One region of the Weizmannia sp. FSL W8-0676 genome, then DNA from elsewhere that is predicted to be linked to it. Evidence: a T-box and tRNA genes for the amino acid it is inferred to sense, from the RefSeq annotation. Region 1 holds a T-box; the other holds one or more tRNA genes.
What was found. The T-box of region 1 lies ahead of serS (serine--tRNA ligase). A T-box ahead of a tRNA ligase gene usually reads a tRNA of that ligase, here a tRNA-Ser.
Positions count from the first base shown of each region.

Region 2: it has a tRNA-Ser gene. The T-box ahead of serS (serine--tRNA ligase) is inferred to sense a tRNA for this amino acid. The anticodon was not compared.

Region 1 covers NZ_CP151954.1:77,586-92,547, forward strand. The annotation lists rRNA gene rrf (5S ribosomal RNA) at 36-151, shown strand; gene NST20_RS00390 (YaaC family protein) at 409-1,335, opposite strand; gene guaB (IMP dehydrogenase) at 1,458-2,924, shown strand; gene NST20_RS00400 (serine hydrolase) at 3,128-4,447, shown strand; gene pdxS (pyridoxal 5'-phosphate synthase lyase subunit PdxS) at 4,592-5,473, shown strand; gene pdxT (pyridoxal 5'-phosphate synthase glutaminase subunit PdxT) at 5,485-6,057, shown strand; T-box leader at 6,109-6,324, shown strand; gene serS (serine--tRNA ligase) at 6,375-7,655, shown strand; tRNA gene NST20_RS00420 (tRNA-Ser) at 7,894-7,983, shown strand; gene NST20_RS00425 (deoxynucleoside kinase) at 8,156-8,824, opposite strand; gene NST20_RS00430 (deoxynucleoside kinase) at 8,811-9,449, opposite strand; gene NST20_RS00435 (glycoside hydrolase family 18 protein) at 9,772-11,061, opposite strand; gene tadA (tRNA adenosine(34) deaminase TadA) at 12,231-12,740, shown strand; RNA gene ffs (signal recognition particle sRNA large type) at 12,828-13,092, shown strand; gene dnaX (DNA polymerase III subunit gamma/tau) at 13,248-14,939, shown strand; gene NST20_RS00455 (YbaB/EbfC family nucleoid-associated protein) at 14,956-14,962, shown strand, end outside.
Region 2 covers NZ_CP151954.1:723,975-738,936, forward strand. The annotation lists gene NST20_RS03415 (PTS ascorbate transporter subunit IIC) at 1-309, shown strand, start outside; gene NST20_RS03420 (aspartate aminotransferase family protein) at 1,662-2,999, shown strand; gene gabP (GABA permease) at 3,044-4,435, shown strand; gene NST20_RS03430 (DHA2 family efflux MFS transporter permease subunit) at 4,482-5,993, opposite strand; gene NST20_RS03435 (TetR family transcriptional regulator) at 6,025-6,666, opposite strand; gene NST20_RS03440 (5'-nucleotidase, lipoprotein e(P4) family) at 7,478-8,263, shown strand; tRNA gene NST20_RS03445 (tRNA-Ser) at 8,313-8,403, opposite strand; tRNA gene NST20_RS03450 (tRNA-Thr) at 8,422-8,494, opposite strand; gene NST20_RS03455 (acyl-CoA dehydrogenase family protein) at 8,635-9,771, shown strand; gene NST20_RS03460 (hypothetical protein) at 10,009-10,368, shown strand; gene NST20_RS03465 (galactokinase) at 10,472-11,653, shown strand; gene galE (UDP-glucose 4-epimerase GalE) at 11,650-12,645, shown strand; gene galT (UDP-glucose--hexose-1-phosphate uridylyltransferase) at 12,651-14,135, shown strand; gene NST20_RS03480 (aldose epimerase family protein) at 14,429-14,962, shown strand, end outside.

The DNA.
Region 1 (14,962 bases):
GTTTTCAGGGAACACATCCCAAAATAAAATACAGGTCCGGTGATGATGGCGGAAAGGTCACACCCGAATACATCCCGAACTCGGAAGTTAAGCTTTCCAGCGCCGATGGTAGTTGGGGGTTTCCCCCTGCGAGAGTAGGACGTTGCCGGGCCAAATCAAAACCGCAGGCGATTTGTCTGCGGTTTTTGCATATTTTTATTGGGAAATGTACTCGGCTCCTGCTTTTTTCGGAATGCACCCCGTTTTGCTCAAAGTTATCAAATGAGGAGCCGGAAAGGGATTTTTCAACTTGCAAGGTCTTCTTGATGGTAGAAATCGGCCGAAAAGCACACACAGATAGCCGGTGAATCGTTCCATTTTGCGCTTGTCCGTAAGAATCGGTTTCCCCTTTAAGTTTGGCGAAATTGTTTAACGTATACCCTTTAGAAACTGCAGGCAGAGGAACGGGCCTTTTTCGATTGCCGTCTGGAGAAAAAGGCGGATGGCCGGAAAGTCAATCGTTTCCCGGTTCTTAAGCAGTTCTGCCCACCATTCTGTTTCGTAGCGGGAAATCATGCTCAAATTATATAAAAGCAGGTAATGGACCAATATATCGGGAAGGTCGTTCTCCGGTTGTAATTTACACGGAAAGCAAATTTGATTTGTAAAGAAATGATAACGGAATGGCGGAGGGAGACAGCCACGGGCGGAAAAGGAGAAGGCGCCATCTTCCGCTTCCATTTCCAAAAGCCTGCCCTGAAGTTTTTCGGACAAATATTGTGAAAACCTGTCCGCTGTCATATGGTAGCCATCAAGGACCGCAAAAGGAAGCTGGTACTTCCCGTTCTTTTCTTTTACCGGCACAAAATATTTCCGGCGGGGGAGGGCCGTTTCAAGTTCCGGGATTTGCCGGAGCAGGCTCTGCATGGAATATTTATTGCCTTCGAGCGGGCCGAGCCCGAACATTTTTTGGGCAAAATGGCCGCATAAACCGGTTTTTTGAATTTTAACCTCGTCTTCGCCAAACCGGTAGTTTTGTTTTTTCTTTTTTCGCGATGTCACCCCGTGGGCAAGGACGGAGGTGGTTTCAGGATACAGCGGGTCGCATGACAGCAGGCAGGCTTTTAATAAATGAATGAAGCCGTAAAAAATCAGAACAGGCTGAATTGAAACGGGCGCCTGCATAGCCTGGCGGTAATAAGCTTCACCGTGTTCGAGATAATACATAAAAGCATAGCAGTTCTCATAGCTTTTGGCGGCGCTTTGGCTAAAATCCGAAGCCTCATAGCGGGCTTTCAAATAGCGCTGCGTATATTCCGCGGATTGAAATAAAATCAAGTGATCCCATTGGTCCATAAAAGACAATATTTCGCCCTCCGAATTAACTGAATAGTATTATATGTTTTGGAGACCTTGACAGTATTATGTCCAATTGATAACCTACAAATAATATTTTTATCAATCCAGGAGGGGTTTGCATGTGGGAAACGAAGTTCGTAAAAGAAGGTCTTACGTTTGATGATGTATTACTGATTCCGGCAGAATCGGAAGTGCTGCCGAAAGATGTCGATACAAGTGTCGCGCTGACGGAAACCTTGAAGTTGAACATTCCGATCATCAGCGCCGGCATGGATACGGTAACCGAAGCGGAAATGGCGATCGCCATGGCAAGGCAGGGCGGCCTAGGGATTATCCACAAAAACATGAGCATTGAACAACAGGCGGAGCAGGTGGACCGTGTCAAACGGTCAGAAAACGGCGTGATCACCAATCCGTTTTTCTTAACTCCTGATGAGCAGGTGTTTGCGGCGGAACATTTAATGGGCAAATACCGGATTTCAGGCGTGCCGATCGTAAATAACCGTGACGAGCAGAAACTGGTCGGGATTTTGACCAACCGCGACATGCGTTTTATTGAAGATTACTCCACCCGGATTTCAGATGTGATGACGAAAGAGAATCTTGTGACTGCGCCTGTAGGCACGACGCTGAAAGAGGCGGAGCAGCTTTTGCACCGGCATAAAATTGAAAAGCTGCCGCTTGTCGATGAGAACGGCGTATTAAAAGGGCTTATTACGATTAAAGATATCGAAAAGGTTATTGAGTTCCCAAATGCAGCCAAAGATAACCAGGGCCGCCTTCTTGTTGGCGCGGCAGTCGGCGTGACAAGTGACGTAATGAAACGGGTGGAATTGCTCGTTGAAGCGGGAGTGGATGCGGTTGTCATCGATACGGCGCACGGCCACTCAAAAGGGGTGCTGGAAACCGTCGCAAACATCCGCAAATCTTACCCTTCCTTAAATATCATCGCCGGAAACGTTGCGACGGCGGAAGGTACGAAAGCGCTGATAGACGCTGGCGCGGATATTGTAAAAGTCGGCATCGGGCCGGGCTCCATCTGTACGACAAGAGTGGTTGCCGGCGTTGGTGTGCCACAAATTACGGCGGTTTATGATTGTGCGACGGAAGCAAGAAAGTACGGGAAAGCGATTATTGCGGACGGCGGCATTAAATTCTCAGGCGATATTGTAAAGGCGCTGGCTGCCGGCGGACATGCCGTAATGCTCGGCAGCCTGCTTGCAGGGACATCGGAAAGCCCGGGCGAAATGGAAATTTACCAAGGACGGCAATATAAAGTCTACCGCGGCATGGGGTCAATCAGCGCAATGGAAAGCGGATCGAGGGACCGTTACTTCCAGGAAGGCGCGAAAAAACTGGTGCCGGAAGGGATCGAGGGACGCGTGCCGTTTAAAGGGAGCCTGCAGGATGTCATCTACCAATTAATTGGCGGGCTCCGGTCCGGCATGGGTTATTGCGGCGCGAAAGATGTGATTTCCTTGCGTGAAGAAGCGCAGTTTATCCGCATGACAGGGGCAGGCCTGCGGGAGAGCCATCCGCATGATATCCAGATTACAAAAGAAGCACCGAATTATTCTTTGTCTTAACATGGATTTTGAATGGGAAACAAAATGGCAGGCAATTTTCCTGCCATTTTTTTCTACCATTTAATAGAGTTGCAGCCCTGTACCGGCTGCCCTGCATTTTCGGAAAAAGCTGACAAATACGGCAAACTCTATGCATCTACTTTTTCAACCGGAACTATGTTAAAATAGGCAAAGTGTATACATATCTTGATGGAGGGTTGAAAGTGAAAAAAAGCTTGCAAAAAATGGCATTTGCGTTTCTGGTGCTGCTGTTATCGGCAGGGGTTGTGCAGCAGGTGCCGAAAAAAGCCCATGCGCAGGACCAGTTGGATATTCATGCAAAAGCGGCTATCATTGTGGATGCGGATAACGGGCAGATTTTGTATGAAAAAAATGCCGAACAGGCGCTGGGCATTGCTTCCATGAGCAAAATGATGACGGAGTACTTGCTGCTTAAAGCCATTCATGAGAAAAAGGTTTCGTGGAACCAGAAAGTGACAATCAGCGATTATGCGTATCGCATTTCCCAAAACAGGGCACTTTCAAATGTGCCGTTAAGAAAAGGCGAAAAGTACACGGTTAAAGAGCTTTTCCAAGCGATGGCGATTTATTCGGCAAACGGCGCAACGATTGCGATTGCAGAAACGCTCGGCGGAACGGAAAAAAACTATCTGAACATGATGAACAAACAAGCGAAAGCATTCGGCCTCACCCATTATAAGTTTGTGAACGCAACCGGGCTGAACAATAAGGATTTGCAAGGCATGCAGCCGGCCGGGACAGGCAGGACGGAAGAAAACCTTGTCTCAGCAAAATCCGTTGCAAAAATCGCCTACCATTTGATCCACGACTACCCGGAGATTTTACAAACAACAAGCACGGCCAAAATGAAATTCCGGGCCGGGACAGATGATGAAATTGCGATGCAGAACTGGAACTGGATGCTTCCGTCCCTTGTTTACGGGCGGCAGGGCGTTGACGGGTTGAAAACCGGGAACACCGACAAAGCGGGATACTGCTTTACAGGCACGGCCAAGCAAAACGGCATGCGCATCATTACCGTCGTTCTTCATGCAGAGGATGCGAACGGGAACAGCACCATCAAGTCCCGATTTGATGTCACAAACAAATTAATGGATTATGCTTTTAATAATTTCACAGAAAAAACCCTTTACCCGAAAGGCTATCAGGTGAAAAAGACGGTAACGGTGAAGTCCGGCAAAGAAAAACAGGCTTCCATTGTCACGAAGGCGCCGCTTAAAGTGGCTGTGAAAAACGGGGAAGGCAAAATGTACACCCCTGTTGTGAAATTTGATTCAAAACAAATCACAGCGCCGGTGAAAAAGGGAACAAAGGTCGGTACATTGTATGCCCGGCATAAAGACGGGCAGGAACTTGGCTATTTGTACGGCCCGGGTACAGCACACACCGCTTTGGTCACCAAAACCGATATTGAAAAAGCCAACTGGTTTGTGCGTATGATGCGCGGAATTGGCGGATTTTTCGGGGGACTTTGGGATCATACAGCCGGCAAATTATTTTAAATGAAAACAGGACAAGGGCCCTTGTCCTGTTTTTCACTTTAACGTGGAAAAATTAGTGCCTTGACAAGCATTCGCTTTTGGTGTTAATTTAAATTATTATACATATAATAAGAATTTTTAATTTTATAAAGGGGCGTACAAAAGATGAAAACAGGAACAGATCTAGTGAAACGCGGGATGGCGGAAATGCAGAAAGGCGGCGTGATCATGGACGTGGTCAATGCCGAGCAGGCAAAACTTGCTGAAGAAGCAGGCGCTGTTGCCGTCATGGCATTAGAACGCGTTCCTTCCGATATCCGGAAAGCCGGAGGGGTTGCCCGTATGGCGGACCCTTCCATTGTGGAAGAAGTAATGAACGCCGTCAGCATTCCGGTAATGGCAAAAGCAAGGATCGGCCATATTGTTGAAGCGCGGGTGCTCGAAGCGATGGGCGTCGATTATATTGACGAAAGCGAAGTTTTAACGCCGGCCGATGATGAGTTCCACATCAATAAAAAAGAATTCACGGTGCCGTTTGTGTGCGGCTGCCGCGATTTGGGGGAAGCGGCACGAAGGATCGGGGAAGGCGCCTCGATGCTCAGGACAAAAGGCGAGCCGGGAACCGGGAATATCGTTGAAGCGGTCAGGCATATGCGGAAAGTGAATGCGCAGGTGCGGAAAGTGGTCAACATGAACGAAGATGAACTGATGACGGAAGCCAAACAGCTCGGTGCCCCGTACGAGGTGCTGCTGCAAATTAAAAAAGAAGGCCGGCTGCCGGTTGTAAACTTTGCTGCTGGCGGTGTTGCAACGCCGGCGGATGCGGCTTTGATGATGCAGCTCGGTGCGGACGGCGTTTTCGTCGGATCGGGGATTTTCAAATCGGAAAACCCGGCGAAATTTGCGAAAGCGATTGTCGAAGCAACGACCCACTACCAAGATTACAAACTGATTGCCGAATTGTCGAAAGACCTTGGAACAGCAATGAAAGGCTTAGAAATTTCAACATTGCCGGCTGAAGCAAGAATGCAGGAGCGCGGCTGGTAAGGAGAATCAGCATGAAAAAAATTGGCGTACTTGGCCTCCAGGGGGCTGTGGAGGAACATATCCGTGCAGTGGAAGCCTGCGGGGCGGAAGGTGTTGTCGTTAAGAAAAAAGAGCAGTTGGACGAAATCGGCGGGCTCATCCTGCCGGGCGGGGAAAGCACGGCAATGCGGCGGCTCATTGACCGCTACGGTTTTATGGCGGAACTGAAACAGTTTGCCGAAAGCAAGCCGGTCTTTGGCACATGCGCAGGGCTGATCCTGCTTGCAAAGCGTATTGAAGGCCAGGAAGATGCGCATATCGGCGCAATGGATATTACGGTGGCGCGCAATTCTTTCGGCCGCCAGCGGGAAAGTTTTGAAGAAACAATCCGTGTTAACGGCATCGCGGAAGATTTCCCGGCTGTCTTTATTCGCGCGCCCCATATCGTTTCCGTTTCCGATCATGTTGAAGTGCTGGCCGAGTGCCGCGGGCGGATTGTTGCGGTCCGCCAGGGAAATCTGCTCGGCTGCTCCTTCCATCCGGAGTTAACGGATGACCTGCGGATGACCGAATATTTTTTGAGTATGGCAAGGATTCCGGTATAGTCTGTTGCAAAACGGATAAAATTGTAGTACATTAAGATGTACGTGAAGACTGAAAAAGCAATGACAGGAACCAGTAGGAGAACGCTTTTCCTAAAGAGAGCCGGTGGGCGGTGGAAACCGGCGGAAAGCTTCTGTGAATCCATCCTTGAGCGGGTTGCTGAAAGCCGGGCGAGTAGGCATCCACGGGAAAAAACCCGTTATCCTTACAAAGCGGAAAACTCTTGTTTTCAATTTGGGTGGCAACGCGGGTTCACTCTCGTCCCTGTTTTCAGGGCGGGAGTTTTTTATTTGAATTTCGATAAAAGGAGAAGGATAGCATGTTGGACATCAAATTTTTGCGTGCGCATTTTGATGAAGTCAAAGAACGGATGCAGCACCGCGGAGAAGATTTGACCGATTTTGAAAAGTTCAGCGGGCTGGACCAAAGGCGGCGCGAACTGATCATGGAAAGCGAAGCGTTGAAAAACAGGCGGAATGAAGTCACGCAGCAAGTTGCGGCACTGAAACGCGAAAAGAAAGATGCAACAAAGCTGATCGAGGAAATGCGCGGCGTCGGCGAGAAAATTAAAGCGCTGGATGCCGAGTTGAAACAAGTCGAAGCCGAACTTGAAATGCTGATGCTTTCTATCCCGAACATTCCGCATGAAAGCGTGCCGGTGGGAGACAGCGAAGAGGACAATGTCGAAATCCGGAAATGGGGTGAAGTGCCGGCATTTGGATTTGAACCGAAACCGCACTGGGATATTGCCACTGACCTTGGCATCCTTGACTTTGAAAGGGCAGCCAAAGTGACCGGCAGCCGGTTCGTCTTTTACAAAGGGCTTGGCGCCCGCCTTGAACGTGCGCTTTATAATTTTATGCTTGATCTGCATGTCGAAGAACACGGTTATGAAGAGGTATTGCCGCCGTATATGGTGAACCGGGCCAGCATGACAGGAACGGGGCAGCTGCCGAAATTTGAAGAAGATGCTTTTCTTGTCAATGAAAAATACTATTTTCTGATCCCGACTGCCGAAGTGCCGGTGACAAATTATCACCGTGATGAAATTTTAAACGGCGGCGACCTGCCGATCAATTATGTGGCATTCAGCGCCTGTTTCCGTTCGGAAGCGGGTTCTGCCGGGCGCGATACACGCGGGCTGATCCGCCAGCACCAGTTTAACAAAGTGGAACTTGTAAAATTTGTCAAACCGGAAGATTCCTATGAGGAGCTTGAAAAACTGACGGGCCATGCGGAAAGAGTGCTGCAGCTTTTGGGCCTGCCTTATCATGTGATGAGCATGTGCACGGCGGACCTCGGGTTTACGGCAGCGAAAAAATATGATATTGAAGTGTGGATGCCAAGCCAGCACGTATACCGCGAGATCTCTTCGTGCAGCAACTTTGAAGCTTTCCAGGCAAGGCGTGCGAACATCCGCTTCCGCAGGGAACCCAATGCAAAACCGGAACATGTCCATACACTGAACGGATCCGGGCTTGCCATCGGGCGTACCGTCGCAGCCATCCTTGAAAATTATCAGCAGGCTGACGGCAGCGTGGTGGTTCCCGAAGTGCTCCGCCCGTACATGCGTACCGATATCATCAAACCAGAATCATAATAAAATCCCCGGCTTTTTTACATGAAAAGCCGGGGATTTGAAACATGTTTTCCGGAAGCTTCCGCATTTTTTAGGGCGGGATTTTACTCAAAAGGGCGGACAAGAGAAAAACGGCCATATCTAAATGTGCGTTCCGGGGCCTTCCTTTGGCTAAAATTCAGATGGCTTTCCGCAGTAGAAAATCTTGATGTGCTTGACTTGTTTTGATCGTGTAGGTTATAATCTTTTTTGTCAAAATGGAGGAATACCCAAGTCTGGCTGAAGGGATCGGTCTTGAAAACCGACAGGCGGGTTACACCGCGCGGGGGTTCGAATCCCTCTTCCTCCACTTGAAAAATGAAAAGGACTATGATTGAAAGCCTGTGGCACCCTGAAATGGCGGGAGCTGTGGGCTTTTTTCGTGGAGTAAGGACAAGACACCACATTTTTTGCATGCCCGTGATCCCTCCGTAAATCATTAAAAAGCCCGTTACGCGATGGTAACGGGTTTTTAGCCGCCATTATTTTTTTACGGCTGCTGCCTGTGCGAGCATGTAGCCGATCCGCTCGACAATCGGTTCGACGGCATCTTCATGTTTAAACAGGTCGTATTCGTCAATGTTCAGCCTGAGAACCGGGCAGGCATGGAAAGAGTCGATCCACTGCTCGTACCGTTTCTGCATTTCAATCCAGTATTCAACAGGGGTATCTTGTTCCATTGGACGGCCGCGTTTTTTGATCCGTTCCAAAATGTTTTCCAGCTTGCCTTCCAAATAAATCATCAGGTCGGGATGCGGAAAATACGGGGTCATCACCATGGCATCAAACAAGTTTGTATAGGTTTCAAAATCAATGGCAGACATATTGCCTTTTTCATAATGCATCCGGGCAAAAATGCCGGTATCCTCATAAATGGAGCGGTCCTGGATAAAACCGCCGCCGTATTCAAACATTTTTTTCTGCTCCTTGAACCTTTCCGCCAGAAAATAAATTTGAAGATGGAAACTCCACCGTTTAAAATCGCTATAAAATTTTTCCAAATACGGATTGGTGTCGACTTTTTCAAAGGACGCCCGGAAATGGAGCGCCTTCGCGAGCGCACGCGTTAAAGTCGATTTTCCGACGCCGACAGTACCTGCAATGGTGATCACAGCGTGGTTCGGAATTTGATATTTCTCACGAAGTTCCATGGGTATGTACTCCTTTTTGTAAGGTTTGCGCGATTTCTTGCAGCATGTATGTCAGGTCATGTTCATGCCGGATAAAATCAAGTGTATCACAGTCGAACTTTAATACCGGGATGTCCGGATGGCCGGCTTCGAAGCGGCTCATAAACCGGCCGTAGTCTGCGGATAGTTTTTGTAAATACGTTTCCTGCATATTTTTTTCAAATGCCCGCCCTCTTATTTCAATTCTCTTGAGGAGCGTTTCCAGGCTTGCGTGCAAATAAATGATGACGTTCGGCTGCGGCATATCGGCTGTTAAAATGCCGTAAATTTTCATAAATTTTTCAAACTCATGCGTTTTTAGCGTCCGCCGGGCAAAAATCAAGCTTTTAAAAATATGGTAATCTGCAACGACAGGCTGCCTATGCCGTTTAAGGTCTTCCAGCTGTTTGTAGCGATTGCAGAGAAAAAACATCTCGGTTTGGAAACCCCATTCTTCTTTATTGGTATAAAATTTTCCAAGAAAAGGATTTTCATCCACAATTTCTTTCAAAAGCTGAAACGAAAAGTATGATGAAATGGCTTTTGCCAATGACGTTTTGCCAACGCCGATCGGTCCCTCGATTGCAATAAACGGTATCCTTTTCATAACGCCCTCCCGCTGAAGCGATTGTTCATTGATGCACACTGTTGCTATTTTAGCACAAGTCTCCGCCGGTTGTCATACGGGAAAAAAAGCGGTCATGTGTCCCGGCGTTCTGCTTCCGGCTGTTTCCTGGGTTGGTTTTAACAAACATTTTCCAAAAAATGGAACTCAAATGTGACTGGTGCTTGCTCTGTGTATCGGATCAGGCCTGCATCCGGACCGTCCAGTTGGCGCCGGCATAAATGCGGGGAAAGGACTTCGCAATCCCGTCCGTGCGGCGCAGCGGGTTCCGGGGTAAAAGAAAAAAGCAACGGAACCCGCTGCTTCAGGAAGGGCGTTTGACTACATCAAAGCGATCGGCGATTAACAGCCAGTTTTGCGGAAAAGAGAGGCCGAGTTTCCAGTAGCTCATGCCTCTTAACCCGAGTTCAGTAAGCAAATTAAATTTTGCCTCAATGGAACGGGCATCTTCAAACCAGACGGTGTGCCGCCGGTTGTTTTCATCTGTATAGTTAAAATGAGGGGCCTGGGATGTTGTGTCATACAGGATCGGCACATTGTGCGCACCCGCGAGCCGGATGGCCTGCTGCGGGCTGACGGCTCTTGCTGTTGTGCCAGTTTGATAGGGCAATGTCCAGTCATAGCCATACAGATTTTGCCCCATCAAAATCTTATTGGGCGGCATTTCTGTGATGGCATAGCGGAGCACATCCCGGACCGGCCCGATCGGAGACACCGGCATGGGCGGGCCGCCGCTATACCCCCATTCGTAGGTCATAATGACAACAAAATCGGCAATTTCGCCATGCGCCCTGTAATCGTGTGCCTCATACCAGCGCCCGGCCTGGGTGGCGCTCGTTTTCGGAGCGAGCGCGGTGGACATGAGCCAACCTTCCCGGCTGAAGCGCGTTTTTGCTTTTCTTAAAAACCGGTTGTAAGCTTCCCTGTCCTGCGGGCGCAAATACTCAAAGTCAAAATGAATATCACGGAAACCGAGCCGGCTTGCGGTTTGAACAATTTCATTTAAAAACCGGTTCTGGACGGTTTCGTCGTTCAAAAGGATCCGCCCGAGTTCATCGCTGAACTGGCCGTTTTCCTGATTACAGATCACCATCATTAAAATGGCGTTTTGGGCATCGGCAATCGCCCGCAAATTTCCAAGCGGCGGGGCAACAAGTGTGCCGTCTCGGTTTACCCGGAATGCAAACGGGGCAAGATAGGTCAAATACGGGGCCGCTTTTCGCGCACTTGTTTCAAGAGACGCTGAAACCGTGTTCCCGAATGGTTCAACATACGCATTAAATTCTGCTCTTTTTTTCGGGGAAGGCGGCAGATAAAGGCGCAACCCGGGTCGGAGCTGCTGATGGACAGAAATGCCGTTGATGCGGGCAAGTTCCTGGTAAGATATCCCTGCTTGTTGTGCAATGGAATATAAGCTGTCCCCCGGCCGGACCCAATAAAACCTCCCGGTGATCGGGATGACAATCGCCTGTCCGATGACAAGCCGATCCGGATCCGGAAGTTCATTTGCCGAAATGATTTCTGAAGCCGGAACACTGTATCTTTGCGCAAGATTTGAGACCGTGTCATTTCTTTCGACAACATGTATTTGCAAACGAGTCCCCCCTTGTGTCAGCCATCGCTATTGTTATCTTTATGCCCCGTTTTTTTAAAACATGCCCGCTTTTTATGTGCGCATTTTTTTTGCGGAATCATTCATCAAACCATTTTTGCGGCATTTCTTAACGTAACGGCCTGCTAAATGAAGGAAGGGCATGATTTTTGTAGTATTGCTTAACGTAGAAGGGTTCTAAGCAAAGGAAGGGCATGATTTTTGTGGCGCTTCTTAACATAGAGGAGCTCTAGATTAAGGAAGCGGAAATTTTTTGTGGTGTTGCTTAACAAAAAGACCATTTTGGACCCAGTCGCGACTCCTTTTGACAGGTTCAAAAGGACATTTCGAGCCCGGATACAGCTTGTTTTGTCCTTTTGGCAGGTTCAAAAAGACATTTCGGACCCGGATGCAGCTTGTTTTGTCTTTTTGACAGGTTCAAAAAGACATTTTGGGGCCAGGTGCGGTATGTTTTGTCTTTTTGACGGCTTCAAAAGGACATTTCGAACCCGGATGCAATCGTGTTTTGTCCTTTTGACGGCTTCAAAGGGACATTTCGGGCCAGGATGCAACGTGTTTTGTCCTTTTGGCAGGTTCAAGAAGACATTTTGGGGCCAGGTGCAGTTTGATTTGTCCTTTTGGCGGTTTCAAAAGACCATTTCGAGCCCAGGTGCGTCTTGTTTTGTCCTTTTGACGGCTTCAAAAAGACATCTCGAGCCCGGATGCAACGTGTTTTGTCTTTTTGACGGCTTCAAAAAGACATTTCGAACCCACTCGCGACTCCTTAAAGGCGCTCTAGATTAAGGAAGCGGAAATTTTTTGCAGTGTTTCTTAACGTAGAAGGGTTCTAAGTAAAGGAAGGGCACCCATTTGCGCATCTTTCTTAACGTAGCCGTCCGCTAAATGAAGGAAGCAAGCATGTTTTTCAGTGTTTCTTAACATAGAGCCCCTCTAAGTGAAGGAAGCGAACGTTTTTTGTGATGTTCCTTAACATATAAGTGCTCTCAGTAACGAAAGAGCATCCAACTTTTCCGTTTCCTAACACAGGAGCCTTCTACCTGAAGAAAGCCAGCGCAAAACGGCAGGAAAATCCATACTGATGACCGAACCCAGTGTGATTTTTTTCAAGGCTGTGTTACGATAAGGCTACGATACCTTTTGGAGGAGTTTGGATGGAAAATCGCGATGAATATTATATGCGCCTTGCCATTCAGGAAGCCGTAAAAGCACAGCATCTCCGTGAAGTGCCGATCGGGGCGGTGATTGTGATCGATGAAAAAGTGATTGCTGCAGCCCACAACCTGCGTGAAACCACCCAGCGTGCTGCCGCCCATGCGGAACTTCTGGCCATCGAAAAAGCATGCGAAGTGATCGGATCATGGCGCCTTGAAAATGCCGAGTTGTATGTCACACTGGAACCATGCCCAATGTGCAGCGGTGCCGTTTTACAATCGAGGATCAAGCGGGTCGTTTACGGGGCAAAAGATCCAAAAGCGGGCTGTGCGGGAACTTTGATGAACCTGCTTGAGGACGGTCGCTTTAACCACCGGAGCGAAGTCGTAAGCGGTGTGCTTGAAACAGAATGCGGGGAGCTATTGCGGTCCTTTTTCCGGTCTTTAAGGGAGAAGAAAAAGAAGGAAAAATTTGTGGCAGAGGAAGATGGAAAAAGTCCCACCAATTAACAGGCGGGAGAGATTGCTTTTTTTAAAAAAGACATGTATACTTAGTTATGCGTTAGTTTTTAACGCTTAAAACTGGTATCAATTTTGCCGCGCTAGGTGGGGAGGCAGCGGTGCCCTGTACCCGCAATCCGCTCTAGCGGGACTGAATCCCTTTCCGAGGCCGGCTGCTTGTAGGGTCAGCCTTAAGTAAGTGGTGTTGACACCCGGGTCCTGCGCAATGGAACCCCGCGAACCATGTCAGGTCCGGAAGGAAGCAGCATTAAGCGGGTCATTCCATGTGCCGCAGGGCAGCCTGGGTCGAGCTAACTGCTTAAGTAACGCTTATGAGGGTCGGTCGAAGAAAGGTGCGCGGCAGTTTCATTACATAAAAAACAAAACTCATCCTGATCCGGGATGGGTTTTTTCCATATTTGAATGCTTTTCGATTCGGGATGTAAAATCGCTTTTCCTAAGGTATAATAAAAGAAATGTGTGAATCGGAAGCAAATCTGGCCGGGAGGATTGATCATGGCTTATCAGGCGTTATACCGCACATGGCGGCCGCAGCGGTTTGCGGATGTCGTCGGGCAGGAGCATGTGACAAAAACATTGCAGCATGCCCTCCTGCAACAGAAAACAACGCATGCTTATCTTTTCTCGGGCCCGCGGGGTACAGGAAAAACAAGTGCCGCTAAAATTTTGGCAAAGGCGGTGAACTGCGAACATGCTCCGACCGGGGAACCGTGTAACGAATGCGCTGTCTGCCGGGGGATTACAGACGGCACGATCCCAGATGTCATCGAGATTGACGCGGCGTCGAATACAGGCGTGGATGACATCCGGGATATCCGCGACAAAGTCAAATACGCGCCAAGTGTTGTTAAATATAAAGTATATATTATCGACGAAGTCCATATGCTGTCGATCGGCGCATTTAACGCACTTTTGAAAACACTTGAGGAGCCCCCGAAACATGTCATTTTTATTCTGGCAACAACCGAGCCCCATAAAATTCCGCTTACGATCGTTTCCAGATGCCAGCGGTTTGATTTTAAACGAATCACATCCCGTGATATTTTTAAACGCCTGGCTTATATTGCAGGCGAAACCGGCATTGCATATGATGAACAGGCGCTCAATATTATCGCCCATGCTGCGGAAGGCGGGATGCGGGACGCGCTCAGCCTACTTGACCAGGCCGTCTCTTTCAGCGAGGGGAAAGTGAGAGTGGAAGATGCGCTCACGGTAACGGGTTCCATTTCCCAGAATGATTTTACCCGCCTTGCGCAGGCAATTCAAAAGAAGGATGCTGCAAAATGCCTTGACCTTGTCGGTTCTCTTCTCCAGCAGGGAAAAGATCCTTCAAGGCTTGTGGAAGACTTCATCCTTTATTTCCGCGATCTGCTTTTGTATAAAACTGCCCCGCAGATGGAGGAAGCGGTTCAAAGGGTTTATTTAGATGAGGCGTTTAAAGAAATGAGCCGCTCGCTTCAAACGCAGGAAATTTACCGTTTTATTGACATCCTGAACCAAACGCAGCAGGATATGCGTTTTTCCAATATGGCCCGCGTTTATTTGGAAGTGGCTTTTATCAAACTTTGTGAAGAAAAAGCGCCGGATCCCGGGGAAAATGATCTCATCCGGAAACTTGCTGAAAAAATCGAACGGCTCGAATCAGAACTCGAGTCTCTCAAGCAAAACGGGGTGCCGGAGGCGGATGAAACAGAACATGCGCCAAAACGGCAGGCCCCGAGAAAAATTCCGCGCACTTCGAAAGGTTTTAAGGTACAAGTCGGAAGGATTCATGATATATTAAAAGAAGCGACAAAAGAGGATCTCAAACGGATTAAAAACAGTTGGAACGATATGATTGAGACGCTCAACAGCAGGCAGATGCGGTCGCAGGCGGCGCTTTTAAACGAAGCGGAACCGGTGGCGGCGTCGCCGAACGCTTTTGTCATCAAATTCAAATATGAGATCCATTGCCAGATGGCGATGGAAAACGAGAAATTTTTACAAGCGATTTCGAGCGTGCTCAGTGAATTAACCGGAACCGGGTACCAGGCTGCGGGCGTTCCGGAAAATGAATGGAATACGATCAGGGAAAATTATATCCACCACCATAAAGAAGAAGCAGAGGAAGAAAAACCGCAGGATGATCCGGTTGTAACCGAAGCAATCAAATTGTTTGGGCCTGAATTAATTGAAATAAAAGACTAAAACTGGAGGGTTTCATATGCGAG
Region 2 (14,962 bases), 650 kb from region 1:
TGTGGTGCAACAGCAGGGGTATTTGGCAATGCAACAGGCGGGCGCAGAGGTGCGATACTCGGTTCATTCATCCATGGAATCGTTATTAGTTTCATGCCGATTGCGTTGATGCCGGTATTAGGCAATCTTGGCTTTGAAAATTCTACATTCTCTGATACAGACTATGGTGTTGTCGGCCTTTTCTTAGGAGGTTTAGGAGGATTAGGAGGCGCTGTACTGATAACGACAGGAATTTTTGCTGTTCTTGCCATTATGCTTATTCTAACCGCGTTCAAAAAGAAAAATGCAAATCCTGCGGGAAATAAATAACCAATTGGTTTGGGGAATTTGAGAGATGAGATAAGTGTAAATGGTCCGGACATCCATGGCTGCCATTTTAAAAGACTAAAGCGGATGAATGGATCCGTATGAACGCATGTACTGCTAAAATGCTGTGGGACTCTTCAAATCACTTAAAAAGAAAAAGCAATTGGCTTAAAAATGAAAGAAAGCTCTTCTTGTAGCCGCGAAAAGAGCTTTCTTTTAATGTAGAAAGCCGAGTTGCTGATGGTGCCTACTCATGCGAATGTTTAAAATGAAAACAACGGTGTTAAGAAAAAGCCCTTATTATATAAAATGAACTTAAGTTTTTCATCAAGCATGAGCAGCAATTTGCATGAGGCCTACTTTATTCAGCAGGCAACGGAGCCGCGATATTTTGTTCATTTATATAGGAGCTTTTTTAAGATGTTTTTTTCGTGATTACATCTATTAATTTGATGAATGCTTTTATTATAAATGTGATTACTGCAGCGATCACAAAAGATCCAAAGATCAAGGCAATATAATTAACATTTATAGCTGGAGACATTATTTGTGATGCAAATGCAACTAAGACAATCAAATAAGTAATAATAAACGTTTTAGATAAAAAGAAGCTTTTCAAGCCGTACACCTCCATTCATCATTCATGCTATGCCCAGATCAAGCTTTGAGCAATTTTATTATAGCATCCTTTCGAAATCGCTTCCATAAAATCCAAGGAAAATTAATTTTTTCCGAACTGTTAACTGTTTTCTCTTTTCTATGTGGTTATCTTCCCGATCATAGGTTACAATCTTGATCAGACACGGCTGCAATAAAACCTTTTCTGCCTGTGGTCAGAAAAAAGGTATTGAAAAGAGAAAAAATTCATTCTATAATATGCGCATAGTGTTGTTTAGCCAACCGTTGTGATTTTCCGGGCATGGGGACCCCTTTTATATCCAAAATTCTGGCTACTGGTTTCTTCAGTTTTATGGTTGGAGGATGGTTCTCTGTCGGAATGTAATGTGAATAGGTGAATCATTTGTCAAACCCTTCGCTGAATCCGCTTACAAAAAATGACTTCGAACAGGGGTATGGCATGGCAGATGGCGAAAAATCGATATGGGTGGCAGTGGGGAGGCGCCCGTTTCGCAGAGAAGAATGAAAGTCATCCAGTACATTTTTCAGGATGAATGCCATGCCAGGGCGAACATGGCACCGTCAAAAGAACGGAAGCCCATACCCGCCAGCAGCAAGGCAGTCGGAATATTGCCATTGAGCTGCTTTTGGCCGGGAAATGGGGGGAAGGATGCACACTGTTTTTACGCGCAAAAAAGACGACAGCGTGTAACTTAATCAAGGGGATGGGAGGATGAATGCATTTGCAAACAAAAACGTTACAGGAAACAGATGAAAAATATTTATGGCATGCCATGAGGGGAGCCGCAAGTCCCGGGCAGCCCAATTTGATTATCACAAAAGCGGAAGGTGCTTGGGTAACGGACATTGAGGGTAACCGCTATTTGGACGGGATGGCCGGGTTATGGTGTGTGAATACCGGTTACGGCCGGAAAGAATTGGCGGAAGCGGCATACAAGCAGCTTCTTGAGATGCCGTACTATCCGTTATCCCAAAGCCATGTGCCTGCCATTCAACTGGCCGAAAAATTAAACGAATGGCTTGGCGGGGATTACGTCATTTTCTTCTCTAACAGCGGTTCGGAAGCCAATGAGACGGCTTTTAAAATTGCCCGCCAATATCACCGGCAAAGAGGGGATCTGGACCGGTACAAGTTTATTTCCCGTTATCGGGCGTATCACGGCAATACGATGGGGGCGCTTGCGGCAACAGGCCAGGCACAAAGAAAGTATAAGTATGAGCCGCTTGGACAGGGATTTCTTCATGTTGCACCCCCTGATACGTACCGGCATCCGGATGACGTGGAAACGCTTGAAAGTGCCAAGGAAATTGATCGTGTAATGACCTGGGAACTAAGTGAAACGATTGCCGGCGTCATTATGGAACCGATCATTACCGGCGGGGGGATCTTACTGCCGCCCGATGGTTATATGGCGAAAGTGAAAGAGATTTGCGAAAAGCACGGTGCCCTTCTGATTTGTGATGAAGTGATCTGCGGATTCGGACGGACCGGAAAGGCATTTGGTTTTATGCACTACGGCGTGAAGCCGGATATCATTACAATGGCAAAAGGGATTACGAGCGGTTATCTCCCGCTATCAGCGACTGCTGTCAAAAGGGAAATTTACGAGGCGTATGCAGGCAGTGAAGATTATGACCGCTTCCGCCACGTCAACACATTCGGAGGAAATCCTGCAGCCTGTGCGCTGGCGTTAAAGAATTTGGAATTAATGGAAAATGAAGCGTTGTTTGAACGTTCCCGCATACTAGGTGAACGGCTGCTAGAAGCGCTAAAAAGCCTGAAGGATCATCCAAATGTAGGGGATGTCCGCGGAAAAGGATTGCTGATTGGTATTGAGCTGGTGGAAAATAAACAAACAAAGGAACCGGCTGCAGTCGAAAAACTGAATAAAGTGATAAGCGCCTGCAAAGCAAAAGGCCTGTTAATCGGCAAGAACGGTGATACTGTTGCGGGATTTAACAACGTATTGCAGCTTTCCCCGCCGTTAAGCATAACCGATGATGACTTTCACACGATCGTGCAAGTTTTAAAAGAAGGCATCTCCCAATTGTAAAAACGTTTCTTGTTAGAAAATGTGCTTCAAAGGAGAGAGAGGATTTGGAGAATCAGCAACTGAAGAAGGACTTGAAAATTCGCCATATTACGATGATTTCGATCGGAGGAGTCATTGGCGCCGGTTTGTTCATGGGAAGCGGCGCCGTCATCCATTCGGCCGGCCCGGGTGCAATCATTTCGTATGCTTTGGCAGGTTTACTTGTCATTTTTGTTATGAGAATGCTGGGGGAAATGGCATCGGTGAACCCGACAAGCGGTTCGTTTTCCACCTATGCGCGTGAAGCCATTGGCCCTTGGGCAGGGTACACGATTGGCTGGCTGTACTGGTTCTTTTGGGTTATTGTCATTGCGATTGAAGCAACTGCGGGGGCAGCGAATATTCAATACTGGTTCCCGGAAATGCCGTCGTGGCTTTTAAGCTTAATATTAACCGTTTTATTGACGCTCACAAATGTATACTCCGTTAAATCGTACGGTGAATTCGAATACTGGTTTTCAATCATTAAAGTGGCCACCATTGTTTTATTCCTGCTGCTCGGCCTTTCCGTGATTTTTGGTATCGTTCCGGGCGTGCAGTCCCCGGGGCTTTCCAACTTGATAGGGCATGGCGGCTTTATGCCAAATGGCTTTGGCAGCGTCTTATTGGGTATTACCGTTGTCATCTTTTCTTTTATGGGAACTGAAATTGTTGCGGTGGCGGCGGGGGAATCCTCTGAACCGGCAAGGGCAGTCAGAACGGCTACCAACAGTGTCATTTGGCGGATTCTGATCTTTTATGTCGGTTCGATTGCGGTTGTAGCCACCTTGCTTCCGTGGAACTCGGCAAATCTTTTAAAAAGTCCGTTCGTCGCCGTTCTTGAACATGTCGGCATTCCGGCAGCGGCCCAAATTATGAATTTCATTGTGCTAACCGCTGTACTTTCCTGTCTAAATTCGGGATTATATACCAATTCAAGGATGTTGTACGGGATGGCGAAAACGGGCGATGCTCCGAAAATTTTTCTGAAGTTAAATAAAAACGGTGTACCGGTTTATGCTGTCTTGTGCGGCACGGTTTTCGCTTATGTCGGGGTAGTCTTTAATTATATTTCCCCGGATAAAGTATTCTTGTTTTTAGTAAACAGTTCAGGCGGGATCGCTTTATTGGTTTATCTTGTCATTGCCTTTTCCCATTTGCGCATGCGTCGGACGGTGGAAAAAACGAACCCGGACGCCTTGAAGGTGAAAATGTGGCTGTATCCGTATTTAACTTATGTCACCATTTTGGGCATTGTTGCGGTTTTAGTCGCGATGATCTTTATCGACTCATTGCGCCCGCAAGTATTGCTGACTTTGCTTATTGCCGTTCTCGTCGTCGGCTCGTATTTCCTTTTGCATCCTAAAAAAACGAATGCGGTGCCGCTGGACAGTGAAGATTCAAGTGTAAAATCTTAAGCACAGCAAAAAGCACCGCCTCTTTTTTAAGGCGGTGCCCAATTTGTTAATCTGAAGCCGGTTTTGTTTGCATGGTTTTCTTTCTGTTTTCCTTTTTGGCGCCTGGTTTAAATGTATCTACCCGTTTCACAAACAGGGACATGATCAATACGACAATATTAATCGCGAGCGCGACGTAGAAGGAATATTGGATGCCAGCCAGCAACGCTTTTTGTCCTAAGGCGGCTTTATCAGCTGCTGTAAAGTGAAGCGGATTGATCCCGGACATCAAGTCTTCCGCTTTCGATTTTGTGACAGCATTCATGATCGTGACAAAAACGGCTGTTCCGATAGATCCGGAAACTTGCTGTGCTGTATTGTTAACCGCCGTTCCATGCGGATTCAGCCGGGCAGGCAATTGATTCAAGCCGTTCGTCATAATCGGCATCATCACCATCGACATCCCGAACATCCGGAGCGTGTAAACCAGAATAATATACGTGTAACTTGAATCAATTTGCAAATTCGCCAGCATATAGGTGGAAACAGCTGTGATGGTAAGCCCCGTGACGGCCAGCACGCGGGGGCCGAACTGATCAAACAGCTTTCCGGTGATCGGCGACATAATCCCCATGGCAATTGCGCCCGGCAGCATCATTAAGCCGGAGTCAAGCGGAGAGATGCCCCGTACGTTTTGCACATAGGCAGGTGTTAAAATCATGCCGGAAAACATGGCTGCCGCATTTACAATGGCAATGACAGAGGCAAGGGCAAACATCGGATATTTATACACGCGCAAATCCAATAATGGTTCATCCATCCTAAACTGCCGAATAACGAAGGCGATTAAAGCCACACTACCGGCAATCAGCGCCGTTAAAACCAGCGGATCTGTCCAGCCGTCCGAACTTGCAGAACTGAATCCGTAAAGCAAACCGCCAAACCCGATGGAAGATAAGACGACCGAGAGATAATCAAGCGTTGCTTTTTTATTTTGCTCCATGACGTTTTCCGCTTTCCAGATCCCCAGAACGAGACTGATAACGGCTAATGGCAAAATCATTTCAAACAGAAAGCGCCAGTCAAAATATTCGACAATGTAGCCGGATAACGTCGGGCCGATTGCCGGGGCTGTAATCATGACAAGGCCAAAGACTCCCATGGCTGTTCCGCGTTTTTCAATCGGAAAACTAACCAGCATAATATTCATGAGCAATGGCCCCATGACAGAAGATCCTGCAGCCTGGATCATCCTTCCTGTCAGCAGCAGCCCGAAGTTCGGGGCAAATGCTGCCAGCGCAGTCCCTAATGTGAAAATCAACATGGCCGTAATAAACAACTGCCGGTTTGTAAAACGGGTCAGCAGGAAGGCGGATGCAGGAACCAGCACGCCGCTGACCAGCATATAACCTGTTGCGAACCACTGAATGGTGGAATAATCTTTGATGTGTAAATCTGCCATGATGGAAGGCAGCGCTACATTTAGCAGCGAGTTATTGAGAAATGAAACGAAAGCGCCGATAAAAAGAACCCCAATCATGAGATAGGGCGGCTTTTTATGTTGTATTGCTGGATTCATATTATCTTTTTCCCCTTTTTGTAAGTTGTTTTTATTTCTTGCCTGAAATTTCCGGAGAGGGTTCCCTGTACAATCCTTTTTTGAGCAGTTTCATTTGGGTAAGATAATGATCGAGTGCTTCTTCAGCCGTTAATTCCCCGGCGAATGCTTGCACAAGATTATGAAAGGTGACGGCCTCCAAAATCGTGATCATATCCTGCAGTTCCCGTTCATCATGGATGTTCAGTTTTTTTGTGTTGACGGACCGGAGCAAAGCCAAATCCTGCTTTTTCAGATCCTCTTCAAAAAAATTTTCTGCCAAAGTATTTTCGGTTTTATAATTCATATTGGAAAAAGCATTTTTGAAAAAATTAGCATTTTCCTGGTTTCGAATGTCTTGAATGGCAAATTGAAAGACCTCGGTAAAAGCCGCAAATAAATCCCCGCCCTTTTGTTGGAGAGTGGAAATAAACTGTTCCTTGCTTTTTCGTGAGAGCAAACGCAGCAAATAATAAAACAAATCCTCCTTATCTTCAAAGTATTGGTAAAAGCTGCCTCTTGGAATGCAGGCCTCCTTTACAATGTTTGCGACAGAGGATTCATGCAGCGGCGCTCTTGAAAATTCCTTTTTTGCAGCTTGAATCAAAGTGTCCTGTTTTTCTTTCGGCAACCGGAAAAAAGTTGGCTTTGGCATGGCGGCATATTCTCCTATCTTGAAAAATGGCGGCACGGGCGTCCTGGAAATGACACCGTGTCATAAAAGAAACAATATGAAGATTATATATGACACCATGTTAGGATGTCAATGAAAAGATGACACGGTGTCACTGGAAAAAATTTCTTCCTCAAACGCACAAGCTTCCGTGAGTTCGATGAGTTAGGGATGCTAAAAAATGGGCTGCAGACCTGGCGATAAACGTGTCTAAGTGAAGGAAGCTGGCGTGCAAAATGCTGGTCTTTCTTAATGTAGAACGCGTTTACGTGAAGGAAGTGCGGAATAAATGCGATGTTCCTGAATGTATGGCGTGCTTAAGTAAAGGAAGCTGGCGTAAAAGCCGCTGGTCCTTAACGTAGGGCGTGCCTAAGTGAAGGAAGCTGGCGAAAACTCCGATCTTTCTTAACATAGGGCACGTCTATGTGAAGGAAGCGAGCAAAAACTCTGAAGTTCCTTAACATAGAGCGCGTCTAAGTGAAGGAAGCTGGCGAAAACTCCGATCTTTCTTAACATAGAGCACGTCTATGTGAAGGAAGCGAGAAAAAACTCCGATCTTTCTTAACGTAGAACGCGTCTACATGAAGAAAGCGGATGAAATTCCGGAAAATAATGTACGTAAACGCCCATATCACAAAAAAACACGCCAGCGGAAGAATAAAAATCCCGTCGCAAATTTTCAGGATGGACCGCTCGAAATACGCAACCGCCGCCAAACTGTCTTTTAGCATGTATCAATTTCCGGGATTCCTCTATACTAAACGTAAAAGCATTTTAGAAAGAAGGGGCTAGCATGAACTATTTTGCAGGGTTGCTAATTGTCTTTGCGCTGGTGCTTGGAAATGCGGGGTGCTCTGCTGAAGGCGGCAAACAAAACCGGGAAGCTGCCGTCATGAAGACGGTTCCGGTTACGGGCTGCACGGCAAAGCAAAAAGCGGAACAGATCAAAATGGGGGTTGCCTGGTACCGGACATCCGGGGAAGCAAGAGCGCTCTATTATCAAGGATACAATATCGGAAAACAGCGTATGGAGGAGAGCCTGAAAACAAAGGTAAAAAAGAAGCGGGCCATCGTGCTGGATCTCGATGAAACGGTGCTGGACAACGGGCCGTATTTATCTTATATGGCAGAAAAGGGCATTTCGTTTGGTAACGGCTGGGGAGCATGGGTGAAAAAAGCAAAAGCAAAACCGCTCCCGGGGGCGCTTTCCTTTTTAAAATATGCCGACAAAAAAGGAATCGATATTTATTACATTTCAAACCGTGACGAAAAATATATGGATGCCACCCTTCGCAACTTGAAAAAAGAAGGGATCCCGCAGGCCGTCCGTTCCCATGTGCTGTTGCAACAAGGAACAAGCAGCAAAGAAACGCGCCGGCAGGCTGTTGAAAAGGACCACGACATCATTGCCTTGTTCGGTGATAATCTGGGGGACTTTTTTAAGGCATTTGACGCAAAAGGAAACAAGGCGCGCAGCCTGGAAGCAGACCGTTTCCGCCATGCATTTGGCCGCAAATTTATCGTATTCCCGAATCCGGTTTACGGGGATTGGGAACATGAACTGCCATGTGGTTCATAAACGCAAAAAAATTCCGGAGTTTTTCCGGAATTTTAATATGCGCTATGTATGGCGGAGAAGGTGGGATTTGAACCCACGCGACGGTCACCCGCCCTAACGCATTTCGAGTGCGTCCCCTTCAGCCGCTTGGGTACTTCTCCATATGGAAAAAAGAAAGATGCTGGTGAGAGGACTCGAACCTCCGACCCCTTCATTACGAGTGAAGTGCACTACCAACTGTGCTACACCAGCATGGAATCAATCAGGACAATGTAAATTATATTATAATAAAATCCGGATTGCAAGAGGAAATTTAAAAAAAGTGTTGTCATGTTTTTCCGGCATGTTTCCGGTAAAATAAAAGGAAAGAGTTTTTACGGGGAGGAAAGGATATGGATTTTTTACAAACCTCAACGCTGGAGGAAAAACTGGAACTGATTCAAACGCTTGCCGGCCCGTTTTCCGAAAGGGCGGCTGCCAATGACTTGAAAGGACGGTTTGCTTTTGAAAATATTCAGGATTTAAAAGAAACAGGCTATACAAAGCTGACTGTGCCGCAAAACTACGGTGGGGGCGGCATTTCGCTGTATGAGCTTGTCCGCCTGCAAGAGGCCATCGCGGTTGCGGACGGGTCGACTGCCCTTTCCATCGGATGGCATATGGGGATTTTCATGCATTTGTCCGAAACAAGAACATGGAACGAACCGCTGTTTGAACGCATTTGCCGTGCGGCAGCAGGGGAGGCCGCCCTCATCAACACTTGCGCAACCGAAGCGCAAACGGGCAGCCCGACGCGCGGCGGCATGCCGGAAACAACGGCAACGGAAAAGAACGGCGAATGGGTGTTAAACGGCAGAAAAACATTTGCCACCATGTCCCCGGTGCTCGACTTTTTTATCATTACCGCAACAATTCCGGAAAAAGAAGCGGTTGGCAGTTTTGTCGTTCCGCGGGATACGGCAGGCCTTTCCGTCATCGAAACATGGGACAGCATTGCTTTAAGGGCAACCGGCAGCCATGATGTTGTGCTGGAAAACGTCAAAGTCCCGCTTGCGAACCTGGCGGAGATCCAGACGAAAAAGAAAGAGCCGGCCGGTTATCTGCTCCATATCCCTGCCTGTTATTTAGGCATTGCCGAAGCAGCGAAACGGGAAGCGGCCCGGTTTGCGAAATCGTATACGCCGAACAGCCTGAACCATCCGATTGCGGAACTGCCGGCGATCCGCCAGAAATTCGGTGAAATCGAGCTGAAACTGATGCAGGCGCGACATTTTCTGTATTCAGTTGCGAAAATGTGGGATGAAGCCGGGGCAGAACAAAGAAAAGAGATGGGCCCGGAACTGGGGGCGGCGAAAATGGCGGTTACAAATCATGCGATAGAAGCAGTTGATTTAGCGATGCGAATCGTAGGTGCCAGAAGCCTGTCTGAAAAAAGCCCGCTCCAGCGTTATTACCGGGATGTGCGTGCGGGATTACACAATCCGCCGATGGATGATGCCGTCCTCATGCAGCTCGGCGCGCGGGTGTAAAACAAAAAGATCCGATGGTCTAAATAGCCGGGAAGAAAGGGGGGCGCAAAGCAGCAAAGCGCCGCCTCTTTTTTTGGCCCGCTTTGCCGCTGCCGCTAAAAAAGCGGCAAGTGCTGAATTTGCACCGTTGCCGCTCCATGGTTCGTTTACATTCTATGATTTGCCGGATAAGCCCGTACGTTTTCATCCTGCCATTTTTCAAGGATTTTCCTGATATTTTCCGGGGCGGTTTTCGGCTTGCGGGTATATGACAGCAGGCCGTTTGTTTCTTGCTCAAAAAACCTCGGCACATGGACGTGCCCGGGAAACTTTTCGGATATCCGCGGCAAATACAATCCCGGCTGGTGGGAGAGCAACCACAGCCAGTACGGCCTTTTGAAACATTTGCGGATCAACCAGTATGGCACGTATATGGACGGGGAATGCCTGTCGGATGTCAAAATTTCGGATTTGCCGCTCCGAAACAGCCTGATCACTTTCCGGATTGCTGTACTGGAAGATACGGAACATGTCGGTGGCGCGACCATTTTTGGAAAGGGTTTTGGCAACCACGACCAGGACATCGAATTCAAACTCTATTATTCAGATGTTGAATGATGCAGGTAAAATTTTAGTAAAAAACATTGCATTTTTTTACTTCCTCGTGTAAGATGAAAACGAAGAAACCGTTTACAATCTATTACACTTAGGGGGAACGAACATGAGCAACCCAAATTTGCCTCAGGCTTTCAAGGAGTATTTCGGGACGGCGGCGGAGCGCGCGTTTTTTGCGCCGGGCCGGATAAATCTGATTGGGGAGCACACTGACTATAACGGCGGCCATGTGTTTCCGTGCGCGATTACCATGGGGACGTATGCTTTGGCGAAAAAACGCGGTGACCGCAACATCCGCTTTGTATCTTTAAATTTTAAAGAAAAGGGCGTCATCGAATTTACGCTCGACAACCTTGAGTACACCAAAGCGCATGACTGGGCCAATTACCCGAAAGGCATGCTGAAATATTTGAAGGAAGCCGCGCATGAAATAGAACGGGGTTTCGACTGTCTCGTGTACGGCAATATTCCGAATGGGGCCGGCCTGTCTTCTTCCGCCTCCATTGAACTATTGACCGGCGTGATGCTTGAAAAATTGTTCAACCTAAAAGTGGAACGGCTGGATCTTGTCAAGCTCGGGCAAAAAACGGAAAACCAATTTATCGGCGTAAATAGCGGGATCATGGACCAGTTCGCGGTCGGGATGGGCAAAAAAGACGCGGGCATTTTGCTCGACTGTGCCACGCTTGCATACGAATATGCCCCGATCAAGCTGGATCACCATAAAATTTTGATTATGAACACGAATAAACGCCGCGAACTTGCGGACTCTAAATATAATGAACGGCGTGCGGAATGTGAATCGGCACTGAAACAGTTGCAAAAGAGACTCGATATCGAAACGCTCGGCGATTTGACAGAAGAAACATTTGAAAAAAACAAGGAAATCATAGACAATGAGATTGTGAGGAAACGGGCAAAGCATGCCGTTTATGAAAATGCGCGCACGCTTAAAGCGCTTGATGCATTAAAACGTGGCGACCTGCCCGCTTTCGGGGAACTGATCAATGCCTCCCACCGTTCGCTGCGGGATGATTACGAGGTGACCGGCAAAGAACTTGATACGCTGGCCGAAACTGCCTGGAAGCAGGAGGGCGTGCTCGGGGCGAGAATGACGGGCGCAGGATTCGGCGGATGTGCAATTGCAATTGTCGAAAATGACAAAGTCGATGCGTTTATCAAAAATGTCGGGGACGTCTATGAAAAAGAAATCGGCTACCGGGCGGACTTCTACACCGCAAGCATCGGCGACGGGGCAAAAGAAATCACAATGGAGGAACTTGCATGAGCATTTTAGTATTAGGCGGAGCCGGTTATATCGGCTCGCATGCCGTATATCAACTGATCGACCAAAAATATGACGTGGTGGTGATTGACAACCTGCAGACCGGCCACCGCGGCGCAATCCATCCAAAGGCAAAATTTTACGAAGGCGATATTCGCGACCGTGCCTTTATGCGGGACGTGTTCGGAAAGGAAAAAATTGACGCGATCATTCATTTTGCAGCCAACTCGCTTGTCGGCGAATCGATGGAACAGCCGCTGAAATATTTCGACAACAACGTATACGGCACGCAAATTGTGCTTGAAATGATGAAAGAATTCCATGTGCCGCATATTGTGTTCTCTTCGACCGCCGCAACATACGGGGAACCGGAACGCGTGCCGATTACAGAGACAATGCCGACCGTTCCGACCAACACTTACGGCGAGACAAAACTGGCGATGGAAAAAATGATGAAATGGTGTGAAAAAGCGTACGGCATTAAATACGTTGCACTTCGCTATTTTAACGTAGCCGGCGCAAGATCAACCGGCGAAATCGGCGAAGACCACCATCCGGAAACGCATCTTATCCCGGTTGTATTGGAAACGGTGCTTGGAAAACGCGAGGCGATTACCATTTTCGGCGAAGACTATGATACAAAAGACGGGACATGCGTCCGCGATTACATCCATGTGGAAGATTTGATTGATGCCCATATTCTTGCGCTTCAATATTTACAGAACGGCGGCGCAAGCGATGTGTTCAACCTCGGATCAAGCAACGGATTTTCTGTCAAAGAAATTGTGGATACCGTCCGGGAAGTGACCGGCAAAGGCTTTAACGTCAAAATCGGCGACCGCCGCGCCGGGGATCCGAGCACGCTCATCGCTTCATCCGAAAAGGCTAAACGTGTGCTCGGCTGGAATCCGCAAAAAACGGATATCCGCCAGATTATCAAAGATGCATGGAACTGGCATGAAAGCCATCCAAACGGTTACGACGACAGAAGGTGAAACCAGTGGAAATTTTTGAAACGGTCGAGCAGCTTGTAAACAAGGCTGTCCGCACCCGGTTAATCGGGGAAGAAGATCGGGTGTATGCGAGAAACCAGGTGCTGTCGCTTTTGCATCTGGATGAATTCCGTGAACCGGAAGCAGGCGGGGCAGATCAGGATATTCCTGATCTCCTCGGCATGCTTGTCCGTTACGCGTGCGAAAAAGGCATCATTCAGGATGTACTGGATGAGAAAGACATTTTTGCAAGCCACGTCATGAATGTGTTTACACCGCGCCCATCAACGGTAAACCGTATTTTCCGGGAAAAATATGCGGAAAGCCCGGCTGAAGCGACCGATTATTTTTACGCGTTAAGCAAACACAGCAATTATATCCAAACGAAGCAGATTGCGAAAAACATTGTATACAAGACATCAACGGAATACGGCGATCTTGACATTACCATCAATCTTTCAAAACCGGAAAAAGACCCAAAGTCCATTGCCAGGGAAAAAAACGCCAAAAAAGGCCATTACCCGAAATGCCTTCTTTGCATGGAAAATGAAGGATATGCCGGCAGAACGGGGCACCCGGCACGGTCGAACCACCGGCTTATCCGCCTTACCCTCGGCGGCGAGCCGTGGTATTTGCAATATTCACCATATATGTATTACGACGAACATTGCATTGTGCTGTCAGAAACACACCGCGATATGAAAATCGACAAAGCGGCTTTTCAAAGATTGCTTGAATTTGTCGGGCGGTTCCCGCATTATTTCCTGGGCTCAAATGCCGATCTGCCGATTGTCGGCGGTTCGATTTTGTCGCACGACCATTATCAGGGCGGGCGTTATGAATTTGCGATGGCAAAAGCGGCTGACGACTGGCGTTTTGAAATGAAGGCATTTCCGGATGTGAAAGCCGCCGTTATCAAATGGCCGATGTCGGTCATCCGGCTGCGGAGTGCAGAGGCGGCACGTCTTACCGAGGCTGCGGATCATATTTTGCAAATCTGGAAACAGTACAGCGACCCTTCCGCCGATATCCTCGCGGAAACAAACGGGACGCCGCATAACACGATTACGCCGATCGCAAGAAAACGCGGGGACAGGTTTGAACTTGATCTTGTACTCCGCAACAACCGGACAAGCGAAACCCATCCGCTTGGCATTTTCCACCCGCACGCCGAGGTCCATCATATTAAAAAAGAAAATATCGGGCTGATTGAAGTGATGGGGCTTGCGGTTCTGCCGGCACGGCTGAAAAATGAGCTGGCCGAAGTGGAGAAATATTTGCTCGGGCAGCCGAATGCCATTGCCGCCTACCATCTTGACTGGGCAAACGGTTTAAAGAAAAAATACGAAGGCACGGTGGCAGCGGAAAACGTGGAAGGCATCGTCCGCAACGAAGTGGGCAAAGTCTTCTTGCAAGTTTTGCAGCACGCCGGCGTCTTTAAACGGGACGAAAGAGGAAAACAGGCATTCCGGAATTTTTTGCGTAAGTTGTAGCGGCGGTCCGTTCCAACCTTTTTTGCGCATGTTCACGACGAAAGGGTGCAGGCTGCTAAACGCCTTCCGGAATGTACCGCGCACACCAAACAGCAGACCGGTTTTTACGGGGCTTTCAGGCCTGCCGCGGATTCCGGAAGCGATTGGCGCGGTCGCGGGGAACTGGAGCCGGAAACACTTTAACGCGGGCTCAACCGAAGGCTATACATCACATTCCGTAACTTTTAGCTCGAACGGGTACACCGGGCCGTTTTTTATGGCCCGCAATCTTTAACGGAAAAGGGATGATCAAAATGGAAATCAAAAAGGCATTGTTTGGGGAATTGGAAGGACGTCCGGTCCATGCTTATGAATTGAAAAATGACCGCGGCATATCTGTAACGGTGCTTGAATACGGTTGCATCATCAATAAGATCATCGTGCCGGACAAAAACGGCAAAGCGGAAAACATCGTGCTCGGGTATGACAACCTTGACGGCTACCTCCATGGTGTTCCGTATTTCGGCGCTATCATCGGCCGCGTTGCCGGCAGGATCGCCGGATCTTCTTTTGAACTGGACGGCAAAACATACAAGCTTTCTGCCAATGAAAACCGCAACCATCTCCATGGCGGCTTCAAAGGGTTTAACGCCGTCATCTGGGACAGCACGCCCATTGAACAAGACGGCGCAGTTGGTGTGAAATTTACGTATACAAGCCCGGACGGCGAAGAAGGCTATCCCGGAAATCTCGATGCCACCGTGATCTATCTTTTAACAAATGAACAAGAACTGAAGCTGTCTTATCAGGCACATACGGATAAAAAAACGATCGTCAACATGACCAAT